DNA from 3 places in the Pantoea sp. USHLN298 genome. Region 1 is predicted to be linked to each of the others. Evidence: predicted binding sites of a transcription regulator. Region 1 holds the regulator's gene; each other region holds the start of a gene.
What was found. The regulator Fur, encoded in region 1, represses iron uptake genes when iron is present. The targets are predictions, from matches to a motif close to ATAATAATGAGAACNACTATCAA.
Positions count from the first base shown of each region.

Region 2: fepD (Fe(3+)-siderophore ABC transporter permease) is a predicted target of Fur. The motif match lies at 1,710-1,732, and genes of this name have one in related genera.
Region 3: WFK59_RS14595 (TonB-dependent siderophore receptor) is a predicted target of Fur. The motif match lies at 2,130-2,152, and genes of this name have one in related genera.

Region 1 is NZ_JBBCRO010000001.1:312,666-316,930, forward strand. It holds gene glnS (glutamine--tRNA ligase) at 1-1,512, shown strand, start outside; gene WFK59_RS01615 (hypothetical protein) at 1,745-2,140, shown strand; gene fur (ferric iron uptake transcriptional regulator) at 2,212-2,655, opposite strand; gene fldA (flavodoxin FldA) at 3,008-3,538, opposite strand; gene ybfE (LexA regulated protein) at 3,671-3,946, opposite strand; gene ybfF (esterase) at 4,113-4,265, opposite strand, start outside.
Region 2 is NZ_JBBCRO010000004.1:389,216-393,480, forward strand. It holds gene fepG (iron-enterobactin ABC transporter permease) at 1-676, opposite strand, end outside; gene fepD (Fe(3+)-siderophore ABC transporter permease) at 673-1,662, opposite strand; gene entS (enterobactin transporter EntS) at 1,808-3,058, shown strand; gene fepB (Fe2+-enterobactin ABC transporter substrate-binding protein) at 3,089-4,048, opposite strand; gene WFK59_RS12735 (isochorismate synthase) at 4,226-4,265, shown strand, end outside.
Region 3 is NZ_JBBCRO010000005.1:232,221-236,485, forward strand. It holds gene WFK59_RS14595 (TonB-dependent siderophore receptor) at 1-2,073, opposite strand, end outside; gene WFK59_RS14600 (MFS transporter) at 3,325-4,265, shown strand, end outside.

The DNA.
Region 1 (4,265 bases):
GGCATCGCCCAGGATTACCAGGGGCAATGTAACCTGCGTTTCGACGATACCAATCCGGTAAAAGAGGATGTGGAGTTCGTCGAATCCATCAAGCGTGACGTCAAATGGCTGGGCTTTGAGTGGAGCGGTGAGGTTTGTTACTCATCAAACTATTTTGATCAGCTCTTCAACTATGCGATTGAACTGATCAATAAAGGGCTGGCTTACGTCGACGAGCTGACCCCGGAAGCGATCCGCGAATATCGTGGCACTCTGACCGCGCCGGGCAAAAACAGTCCCTATCGCGACCGCAGCGTGGAAGAGAACCTGGCTCTGTTCGAGAAAATGCGTAACGGGGAATTTGCTGAAGGTACAGCCTGTCTGCGCGCAAAAATCGATATGGCCTCTAACTTTATCGTGATGCGCGATCCGGTGCTGTACCGGATTAAGTTCGCTGAACACCACCAGACCGGTAACAAGTGGTGCATCTATCCGATGTATGACTTTACCCACTGCATCTCCGATGCGCTGGAAGGCATCACGCATTCACTCTGTACGCTGGAGTTCCAGGATAACCGTCGTCTCTACGACTGGGTGCTGGACAACATCACTATTCCGGTGCATCCACGTCAGTATGAGTTCTCTCGCCTGAATCTTGAGTATGCGGTGATGTCGAAACGCAAACTGACTCAGCTGGTGACCGAGAAGCACGTTGAAGGCTGGGATGATCCGCGCATGCTGACCGTTTCTGGCTTACGCCGTCGCGGTTATACCGCCGCCTCAATCCGCGAGTTCTGCCGCCGTATTGGTGTTACCAAGCAGGACAATATTGTGGAAATGGCGTCGCTGGAATCGTGCATTCGTGACGATCTCAACGAGAATGCGCCACGCGCGATGGCGGTGCTTGATCCACTGAAAGTGGTGATTGAAAACCTGCCAGCGGGCCATCATGAAACCATCACCATGCCTAACCATCCTTCTAAACCGGAGATGGGAACGCGTGAGGTGCCGTTCAGCCGTGAGATCTGGATCGATCGGGCGGATTTCCGCGAAGAGGCTAACAAGCAATATAAGCGTCTGGTGCTGGGCAAAGAAGTTCGCCTGCGCAACGCTTATGTGATCCGTGCTGAGCGGGTGGCGAAAGATGATGCGGGCAACATCACCTGCATCTACTGCACCAGCGATGTGGATACCCTGAGCAAAGATCCTGCAGATGGCCGTAAGGTAAAAGGCGTGATCCACTGGGTATCAGCAGACCATGCGCAGCCCGCAGAGTTTCGTCTCTACGACCGCCTGTTCAGCGTGCCAAACCCGGCCGCGGCAGACGATTTCCTGTCGGTCATCAACCCGGATTCACTGACCATCAAACAGGGCTTTGTTGAGCCGGGCCTGCGCGATGTGGAAGCAACCACACCGTACCAGTTTGAGCGTGAAGGGTATTTCTGTGCCGACAGCGTCTATTCGAAGCCGTCACAGCTGGTGTTTAACCGTACCGTCGGTTTGCGAGACACCTGGACTAAAAGCGGCGAATAATCATTAACGCTGGCTGATAAAATGACAAAAGGGCGACTTATCGCCCTTTTTTATTGTCCTGATTTCTGCCATCGCCGAGGTTTGTGCTGCAAGCCTGGCTCCGTGGTTGTTACAAATTTGTGAGAGAAATCTGAGTTTAAAAAAATTAATCAATTACCAGATGTGAATTATCGGCGTTCAGGTAGGCTATGCGCACTCAGACAGAGCGCAGCGAGTGATATAAGGAAAAAAAATGACCGTTCTCGCCCAGGAAGCCAAACACAGTGTCGTCGTTTTACATCAGCTTATTGAACGTATTTTCAATCAGCCTGCCGGATCCGATGACAGTTTTGAACTGATGATGTCCTATTTCCACCCTGAATTTCGCATGGTAACGCCACGGGGAAATCAGCTAAACCTGAACGAAGTGGAAGAACTTTTCCGTCAGCTGCACGGCAAGCGGGAAGGCATGCGTATCGCCACCTGTGAGCACGTCATTATTTCACATCACGATCAGGAAGTGACGGTACAGTATCGGGAGATGCAGATGCTGAATGGCGATAATCAGAGCCGCATCGCGCTGGCGATTCTCGACTGCAGCACCTCGATTCCGCGCTGGCGTTACCTGCAGGAAACGCTGGTCGCCTGACGACCCGGCGTAGTAAGGACGAAAAAAAACCGGTCTGTGAACCGGTTTTTTTATATCAGGCAGGATCAGTGTTACTGATCGTGCAGCGTTTCATCTTCACGGCAGTCACCCAGCGCGCAGTGACCATAGAGATAAAGGCTGTGGTTCGTCAGCTTAATGCCGTGGCGGGTCGCGATTTCCCGCTGACGGGTTTCGATCGACTCATCGCTGAACTCGATCACTTTACCGCAGTCCAGGCAGATCAGGTGATCGTGGTGATGCTGCTGAGTCAGTTCAAACACCGACTTGCCGCCTTCGAAATTGTGACGGGTCACAATGCCGGCATCATCAAACTGGTTCAGCACACGGTAAACGGTGGCCAGACCAATCTCTTCGCCGATATCGATCAGGCGTTTGTACAAATCTTCCGCGCTGACGTGATGGCACTCAGGTTCCTGAAGCACTTCCAGAATTTTCAGTCTGGGCAGCGTGACTTTCAGGCCAGCCTTCTTTAATGCGGTATTGTTGTCAGTCATGCGGATTTTGTCCTGTTACTAATATTCACTTTTGTGGCGCTTGGCCTTGAATGTCGATCTACACCCATTCTCATTTGCGTCTCATTATAGAACTGAAGCCGTGAAATGAAAACCGAGGGGAGTGCCTAAATCACCATGGGCTGTATGGGATACGTCACCGAGCCGGGGAGGATTTCTGCAGGAGTCTGTTAACATTTCGCTTAGCCCTATCTGCTGCCAGAGAAAATAAGCGGAAGATCGATGCGGGTATTCTACAGATTAAACGAAAAAAGTTAAAAAAATGTGGCTATTATTTCTATAGGAATTTCCATTGCCTCAATGTGAGCTGGCGCTCACATTGAGGCGGAGAGCATCAGGCTTCGAGGATCTCTTTGAGCTGCAGTTCATCAAAGATCTGCTTCACCCACTGCTCAACGCGCGCATTGGTCAGCTCAGGCTGGCGATCTTCATCAATGGCCAGGCCCAGGAAGTGCGTATCATCCGCCAGACCTTTTGAGGCCTCGAAGTGATAACCTTCGGTTGGCCAGTGACCGACGATCACGGCGCCATGCGGCTCAATGATGTCGCGGATGGTGCCCATCGCGTCACAAAAATACTCGGCATAATCTTCCTGATCGCCACAGCCAAACAGGGCAACCAGTTTGCCGTTGAAATCGATCTCTTCCAGCGTCGGGAAAAAGTCATCCCAGTCGCACTGCGCTTCACCGTAATACCAGGTCGGGATACCCAGCAGCAGGATGTCAAACGCTTCCAGATCTTCTTTAGTGCTTTTCGCGATGTCGTGGACTTCTGCAACGTCTTTACCCAGCTGTTTCTGGATCATTTTTGCAATGTTTTCGGTGTTGCCGGTATCGCTGCCAAAGAAGATGCCTACGAGTGCCATGAGTAAAATAACCTCTTAAATCCTGATGATGAGATGTGTGCCGCAGCACAATTCAGCGAATAATAGCAGACGAGGCAAACCCGCGGAACGGTTAAAGCCTCGACATTTGCCTCTGCGTGCGTTTTGCCCGCATTAATCCAGTTTGAGTTGCGCCAGCAGCATTTGTTCAATCAATTCGCTACGGCTGAGATTACGCTGTTCTGCCAGCGTATTGAGCGCTTCGACGGCTTCACTGTTCATTTTCAGTTCGACACGGCGAAGCCCGCGTCCTTTGTCACGTTTCAGTTGATTGCGCTTATTGATGCGCAGCTGTTCATCACGCGAAAGCGGACTGGTTTTGGGTCGACCAGGGCGGCGCTCATCAGCAAACAGATCGAGCGTCGTGCGGTCAGTGTGTTCTTTTGCCATGGCTTAGTGAAACTGAATGGTGCGGGCGCCAGACGCTCGCCGCGCAGATTATAAATTATTGGCCGTTACCGCGGCAAAATGACCGGCGGCAAAATTTTAGCGCGCCATCATACTCCAGGCTAACTTCCGACGCCAATCCTAAACATTTACCGCCAGGTATTTGCTTTTAAAGCGCAAAAAAGCGACGAACGCTGCGTAATACCGCATCCGGTTTCTCTGCGTGTACCCAGTGTCCCGCGCCGCTGATCACATGCGCATGGGCCGCCGGGAACTGTGCAATCAACGCATCCCGGTACTGATTATCCAGATAGCTGGAGTC
Region 2 (4,265 bases), on a different contig from region 1:
GAACGCCCAGCGCGCAGGCGGTATCATCGCCCATCTCCAGCAGCCGCATGCGCCGCGCCAGCAGCGCCGTCGCCAGCAGCGCCAGCAGCAGCACGCTGATCACCGGCGTGGTTTTCGCCCAGCTGATGCCGTTCAGCGAGCCAGCACTCCACAGCCCGGCGCTCAGTGCCGCTTCCAGTGAAGCGCTGATAATCAGCCAGCTATTCAGCGCCATCAGCAATGCCCGCACGCTGATACCCACAATAATCAGGCGAAAAGTCTCAACACCGTTGCGCCAGCTAAACAGCCAGACCACCCCCGCGGTCAGCAAGCCGCCAGTCAATGCCGCCAGCGTCATACCTTCCATATTCTGCTGAAACAGCACCAGCGCCACCAGCACACCGCTGTAAGCCCCGGTGTTAAAACCCAGAATGTCCGGACTGCCGAGCGGGTTGCGCAGCAGCGACTGAAAAATAGCGCCGCTGACGCCCAGCGCACCACCAATCAGCAGTGCCATCATCACCCGCGGCAGACGCCATTCCAGTACGATCAGCTGAATATTGCGTGCCGCCTCACCGTTGATCACCTGCCAAAGCTGAGCCGCCGGGATCGGCAGGGTGCCGCGCGTCACGCCGAGAAAGGCCAGCGCCAGACAGGCCAGCAGCAGCCAGGTGCCATTAAGTACGACGCGTTTCATACCGCACCTCTGCCAGCCTTGCGGCGCACCAGCACAATCAGCATCGGGGCACCGAGAATCGCCGTCACAATCGACACGCGCAGCTCGCCCGGCACCAGCACCCGGCCGAGAATATCGGCGGCCAGCAGCAGACAGGGCGTGATAAGAAGGGTACCCGTCAGCATCCAGCGATGATCGTTGCCGAGCAGCCAGCGTGCCAGATGCGGCGTCATTAATCCGACAAAGGCAATCGGGCCTACCGCGGCCGTCGCGGCCCCGCTCAGCAAGGCAATCGCCAGCAGTCCGATCAGTTGGGTGCGGACAACGCGGGTCCCGAGCGCCGTCGCCATATCACCGCCCATGCTGAGGCTGTTGAGCGACCGGGCCAGCAGCAGCGCCAGCAGAGAGCCGACCACCACCGCGGGAAACGTCGTGCGCAGAATGGCAAAATTGCGGATATCCAGCGACCCGCTGTGCCAGAAACGCAGGTGGTCGTAGATGTCAGGATTAAGCAGCGACAAGCCGGAGGTTAAGCCTTCCAGCACCGCGCCCAGCGCGACCCCGGCCAGCGTCAGCCGTACCGGATTGACCCGCCCGCCACCGACCGCCCCGGTCAGCGCCACCAGCAACGACGCCAGCAGCGCGCCGCCAAAGGCAAAACCGAGCCAGTCAATTGGGGAATCCGCACCATAGAGCGCAATGCCGATCACTACCGCAAAACCTGCACCGGCATTAATCCCCAGGATTCCGGGATCGGCCAGCGGGTTGCGTGTCAGGCTCTGCATCAGCGCGCCCGCCACGCCCAGACCTGCGCCCGCCAGCAGCCCGGCCAGGGTACGCGGCAGCCGGGCATCACGCACAATGATGCAGTCTGCGCTGGAGCAGTTGGTCAGCAGTGCCTGGGTGACATCATGGAAGGCTATGGATTTGGCCCCCAGCATCAGGCTGAGCGCGAGGAGCAGCAACAGCAGCATCCCTGAGCCTGCTATTACATGGAATTGACGCATCACAGTTAAACCTTTACGGATTCAATGGCATCGGGATAGAAACCATTATGATAATGATACTTGTTATCGTTATTACGCATTTTTTGTATGTTACCATGACTCGCAAACTCAATGATGAGGAAAATGGGTGCAAAAAGGCGACGTTATGAACAAACCCTCCCACTTTATCGATCTCAGCCTGCTGAAAACCCATCCTGCTTTTCGCGCCGTGTTTATTGCTCGCTTCATCTCGATTGTCGCGCTCGGTATGCTGGCGGTCGCCGTCCCGGTGCAGATTCAGCAGTTAACGCAATCGCCGTTGCTGGTGGGTCTGGCGGTCACGCTGGCCGGTGCCGGTATGTTTATTGGCCTGCTCACCGGTGGCGTACTGGCCGATCGCTATGAGCGCCGCCGCCTGATCCTGTTTGCCCGTTCAACCTGCGGCCTCGGTTTTGTCGCCCTGTGTGTGAATGCGCTGCTGCCTGCTCCGTCGGTGATCGCGGTGTTTGTGCTGGGCCTGTGGGATGGCTTTTTTGGGGCGATCGGCGTGACCGCGCTGCTGGCCGCCACGCCAGCGCTGGTCGGCCGCGAAAACATTATGAAAGCGGGCGCGATCACCATGCTGACGGTGCGCTTTGGCGCCATTCTGTCACCGGCGATTGCCGGGCTGGTGATCGCCCACGGCGGCGTGGCCTGGAACTACGGTCTGGCGGCGCTCGGCACCTTGCTGACGGTACTCACTCTGCTGCGCCTGCCGACGCTGGCCCCACCGCCACAGCCGCGTGAACATCCGCTGACCGCCTTATCCGCCGGGATGGGTTTCCTGTTTGCCAGCCCGATAGTCGGTATGGCGGCGCTGGTTGGCGCGCTGATGACCTTAGCCAGTGCGGTACGCGTACTCTATCCGGCACTGGCGCCACACTGGCAGGTCGGGCTGGAGCAGCTGGGGCTGATGTATGCCGCCGTGCCGCTCGGGGCCGCGGTCGGAGCCTTAACCAGCGGCCGGCTGGCGCAGTCAGCGCAGCCGGGCCGCCTGATTCTGGCCAGCGCCATTGCCGCCTTTATTGCCCTTACCCTGTTCAGCCTGATGCCGTGGTTCAGCCTGAGCCTGGTCTGCCTCGCCGCGTTTGGCTATTTCAGCGCCATCAACAGCCTGGTGCAATATGCTCTGATCCAGACGCTGACCCCGGATGCGCTGCTTGGCCGGATCAACAGCCTGTGGACAGCGCAGAACGTCACCGGTGACGCGATTGGCGCGGCGATGATTGGGGCGATGGGTTCACTGCTGCTGCCGCAACAGGCGGCAGGCCTGTTGGGACTGGCCGCCACCGTGCTGGGGATGGTGATGTGGCTACTGATGGCGCGTTTGCGCCGCTATCAGCCGCCTGCTGCTGAGCAGGCGGAATCCACCGGTTAGAAGCCGCCTGCCCTGCGCAGACGGCGGATATCAGGATTTAACGAACAGCGTTTCCAGCCGCGTCAGCAAATTACTGGCGCTGTAGAAATCAAGCCGGAAGGTATCCAGCCCCAGCGCATAAACCGCGTTGGCACGCACCGCTGGGGTCTGCGCCAGGAAAGGGTTATTCATCACCTGCTCTGCGGTCTGCGGCTCAGCGGCAAACAGCAGATAGGTGTGACCATTCAGTCCCGCCGCCAGATTTTCCCCTGACAGCTGAATAATGTCTTTACGCTGCCCCATGCTGTGACCGTGCTGCATGTCGGCTGGCGGCGTGGCCAGGGTGAATCCCAGTTGCTGCAGCAATTTTCCCTGCGCCGATGCCTCGGTCCAGAGATTAACGGCGCGACCGTCACCGTTCCAGACCATGGCGGAAACCGGCTGCGGCGGCAGCGTTAAGGCGGATTTAAGCGCTTTTTCCTGCGCATCAAACGCGCTGATGCGGGCGGCGGCGTCAGATTCATGACCGGTTGCCTCACCCAGTAGCGTCACCAGCTGCTGCCAGCTCTTATCGTCATAGTTGATCACCAGAACCGGTGCGATAGCGGTCAGCTGATCGACCAGTTTGATCGCCGAATCATTGCCGGTGGCGCTGACCACAATCAGGTCCGGTGCTTCCGCCGCAATCGCTTCAGCATTGGGCTCGCCAATATAGAGACGTTTTACGCCGCGCTGTTTTGCCACCTCGCCCCACTGACGGAAGAACCCCTGCCCATCGGCCAGCCGGCTGTTGGGTGCCGTTGCGCCACTGGCGATCACCGGAGCATTAATCGCCAGCAGCGATCCGGTCAGGGTGACGCTGGTCGAGACAATGCGGGTTGGCGCCTGGGATAAGGTCACACTGCCTTTTGCGCCGGCTATCGTGCGCGGCCAGCCGTTCTGAGCCGCCGCCGCGAAACTGATACAGAAGAAAAACAGCGCGATTGCCGCCTTTACACCACGTTTAGTCATAAATTTCAGTCCACTTTTCTGCTGGCAATTTGCCCTGCTGTTTGTGCTGATTTAACAGGAAAACGCAGCCGAAACACCGCGTATTTATTGACACTTCCGGCTAATCAACGTAGGTTACTGGGCCACAATACAAATGATAATCATTATTAATTATCTTATCATTTATAGGTGAAAATTATGGTGGAATCGTTGACGTTTGAACATCCCTTGTTGCAGG
Region 3 (4,265 bases), on a different contig from region 1:
GATACCGGCATTAGCACGCAGATTTTTGGTGACGTCGTAGTTAAGATTCAGCCCAAATACTGAATAGGCTCCGACTTCACGCGTCGACAGTGAACTGGCTTCGGTACGCGATTCTGCATTTTCACGCGGTTTCTGACGGCCATACATCGTCCAGTTCAGGCTGGTGGAAAAATCCTCTGTCACCTGCCAGTCGAGCATCGTGTTGATGGTGTATTCCGGGATGATCGACAGCGGATTTCCGGTCTCTTTATCCTTCGACTCAATCATATAGGTCGCGTTGGTCCGCCATTCCAGCGCATCGCGCACTAACGGAATCGTCATATTCCCTTCCAGACCTTCTACCACTGCCTTACCGCCGTTGCTCCACTGCAGGATATTATTGCCGTTGGAGGCAAAACCAATCCGCTCGGTGCCCGCCACGATTTTGTTCTTATAATCGTTACGGAACCAGGTGATCCCGGCAATATAGCCATCCTGACTAAACTCAATGCCCAGCTCTTTATTTACGCTGACTTCAGGATCAAGGTTCTCGTTGCCCAGCAAATAACAACTCCCGCTCACGATACCGATCGGGCAACCGTTGCCGCGGGTCGCCAGTAAATAGCCTTCCGTTGACTGATAGAGATTAGGGGCTTTAAACGCACGGGCAATACCGGCCTTGAGTTTGAAGTTCTCGCCCAGTCCCTGGGAAATATTGAGCGACGGACTCCAGTTCGCGCCAAAGGTATCGTGATAATCAAAACGCAGACCCGGGATCAGCTCCGTGCTGTCGGTGGCGGCAATATTATCCTCGAAATAGAGCGAACTCAGAGTCGCGCTGTTTTTACTGTTGCGGCTACCTGCATCGCCATTGATCCCACCAATAGAGACGCCCGGTGCGCTGGTGCCATTCATTGAGTTGGGATCGTTTAACTCGTCGCGATTCCACTCAGCACCCAGCGTCACCGTCTGTTCCCGCACTATCTCCAGCGGGAAACTGACTTCGCCACCGGCGCGGTAACTCTCGAAGCGGCTGGTGGAGAACGTCGTGCTGTTAATTCGTCCCTCACCGCTGCCTGCGGTTCCTTCGTTGAGGCGGGTATTGTTGGTTTTTTCATAATTGAAGGTCAGTTTCGACTGGCCCCAGTCCCAGATCCCGTTGTGGGCAATGCCATAGGTCTGACGATAAAGACGGTTAGTTTCTGAACCATCCAGCGATTCAATCAGAGCATTGCCCGCACCGTTGCTGTATTGGGTATCGCCAGCATATATATTGCCCTGACGGCTGTAACCGTAACTGAAATCAATCACCTGCAACGGCGTTAATTTCCAGGAGAGTACGCCATTAATATCTTTATTGCGCACGCCTTCGCGTCCGGCGGCGGCAGAACCATTCTGCGACTGGTTGATATCAAAAGCATCACTGTCGGTTTTATTGATGTTGCCGTAGAGCCGCATGGTAAGCGCGTCACCGGCCAGCGGACCGCTGAGATTAAAGTTGGCGCGGCGGGTAGCGCCTTCTTTGTCATCTTCCGGCTGATTGGTGAACAGCGACAGCGAGCCATGCCAGTCATCCGTCGGGCGCTTTGTGATAATATTGACCACGCCACCTGCAGCGCCAGAGCCATAACGGGCAGCCGCCGGCCCGCGGATCACTTCGATGCGCTCAACCATTTCCGCCGGTACCCAGTTAGAGTCACCGCGCGAATCCCGCTCGCCACGCCAGCTGTAACGCACTGAGTTTCTTGAGGTCGTCGGTACACCATCAATCAGAATCAGGGTATTTTCCGGTCCCATGCCGCGAATGTCGATCTGGCGGTTATTGCCGCGGACGCCGTTGGCGCTGTTGCCGGTGAGGTTAACACCCGGCATTTTGCGGATGATGTCGGACAGGTCATTAACCGGCGGGTTCTTTTCAATATCCTGCGCGGTAATCACCGAGACGCCAGGCTGTTGCTTTAACTCCTGTTCAGCAGTGACCAGCATAGTCTGGTCATCGGCCAGCATTTCTGTCTCAGCGTCGTTCGCGGCAGAGGCGGAAGAACTTAATATTCCCGCCAGCAGCAGCGCAACGGGGCGCTTCCGGACATGCATAGTTACATTCACTTAGAAAATCTCCCTGAATCGTTAAGGTATGTAAGCAAATGCGTATAATAATGATAATGATTATCATTTTACAACTACAATCGGGAACTTTTCCGTTATCGCTTGCGATGCATAAGGGAAGGGGTTGAGGAGAAGTGCAGAATCATATCCCAGCATTCAGCGCGCCAGACCACACGCAGAAATCAGGCTACGCAGTGCGTAATCCCAGCGCACAACGTGGTCCTGCCGCATTCCGGATTAGCCAGGCAACATCTGCCGCAGTGGCGTTTAAGCCAGCCGCGGACTCGCTCCCTGTGTTGGCGCAGGCCGTTATTCAATGAACCAGAAAACCGCCAGCGATCAACGCTGCGGGAAATTTCCGCAAAATCCGCTTCTGGTGACGACAAAGAGAGGGGATTAACCGGCAACAGGATAACGCCTCGATAGGCGCTAACAACGTATAGCCGACGAGTAGGGCGGTGATGATCCATGCAAGAAGTTAAGAGGTTGTGGGCCAGGTGGTGCTGTGGAATAAGATCATGACCAATGACCAATGACCAATGACCAATGAGCAGATGCGGGCCTGGCTCTCTGCTGATCAGTGAACAATGTCGGTATAAAACCGGCTTAAACTGTGACCCTCGTCACCTAATACCCAGAGCGCGCTTTACTTCAATAACAGCCAAACTCTATTGTACCCCTTGAAATGTGAGCGCATCACAATCAGGAAAAGGCAGTGGTCATGGAGGACGCTACCTTAGTGCAGCACGGTTGCCGACGCACAAAACATCATGCAACAGCGTATTTAGCCTGAGTAGAGCCTCGCCGTGTCTCTTACCTGTAATCTCAGCAATCTCCTGGCATTACAGGCAGAACAGGCTTGAGGCGAGTTGAAAATCTCCACTGTAACCGCGGCTTTGGTGTTCTGAAGCGTGCTGGCAGCATGCCATTACCTCTCTGCTACAAGCACGAGCAGGCTGTTTTCAGGCTCAACAGAAGGTGAGTCTGTCAGGAGGATCACGATGAAGCGCTCACACCTCACACAGGTAATGGCTTAACAATGTTACTCGCTCACAGTGCTGAAGATTACTTTGCCATCGGTCCCGGCACAACAGCCTGTTTTGCGTTTAATTCATCCTCGGCACGGGGCAGGCCCGGCCCGACATGCAACAGGATGCCTCATCAGCCGTCTTATACCAGGGTTTCAAGGCTGGCAGACAGATTTCCCGGACGCTTTAGTTATTAAAAAAGGATGTAATCATGTATTACTTAAAGAATAATAATTTCTGGATATTCGGGCTGTTCTTTTTCTTCTACTTCTTCATCATGGGAGCCTATTTCCCGTTCTTCCCTATCTGGTTACATGATATTAATCACATCAGTAAAAGCGATACCGGTATTATCTTCGCCGCAATCTCTTTCTTTTCGTTACTGTTCCAGCCAGTATTTGGTTTACTGTCTGACAAACTGGGGCTGAAAAAACATTTATTATGGATTATCACCGGGATGCTGGTGATGTTTGCTCCATTCTTTATCTACGTGTTTGGTCCGCTACTGCAAACTCATATTTTGTTAGGCTCAATTGTCGGCGGTATCTATCTCGGTTTTATCTACAACGCTGGCGCGCCTGCGATTGAAGCCTACATTGAGCGTGTCAGTCGGCGTAGCCAGTTCGAATTTGGTCGTGCGCGCCTGTTTGGCTGTGTAGGCTGGGCGCTCTGCGCGTCTATTGTCGGTATCATGTTCACCATTAATAACCAGTTTATTTTTTGGCTCGGTTCCGGATGTGCGGTGATCCTCGCCATTTTACTGTTTCTTTCCAGACCTCAGGCACAATCATCAGCAGAGGTGGCCGACTCACTGGGCGCAAACCAATCTCAGTTCAGCCTGCGTCTGGTGATGCAATTGTTCAGACAACCGAAATTATGGTTCTTAACACTTTACGTTGTGGGTGTTTCCTGCACTTACGATGTATTTGATCAGCAGTTTGCCAACTTTTTCACCTCGTTTTTTAGCAGCGCCGATCAGGGAACCAGGGTGTTTGGTTATGTCACCACGATGGGAGAACTGCTCAATGCCTGCATCATGTTTTTTGCCCCGTTAATAGTGAACCGCATCGGCGGTAAAAATGCACTCTTGCTGGCCGGAACGATCATGTCGGTACGTATTATCGGCTCATCATTTGCCACTACGGCAGTAGA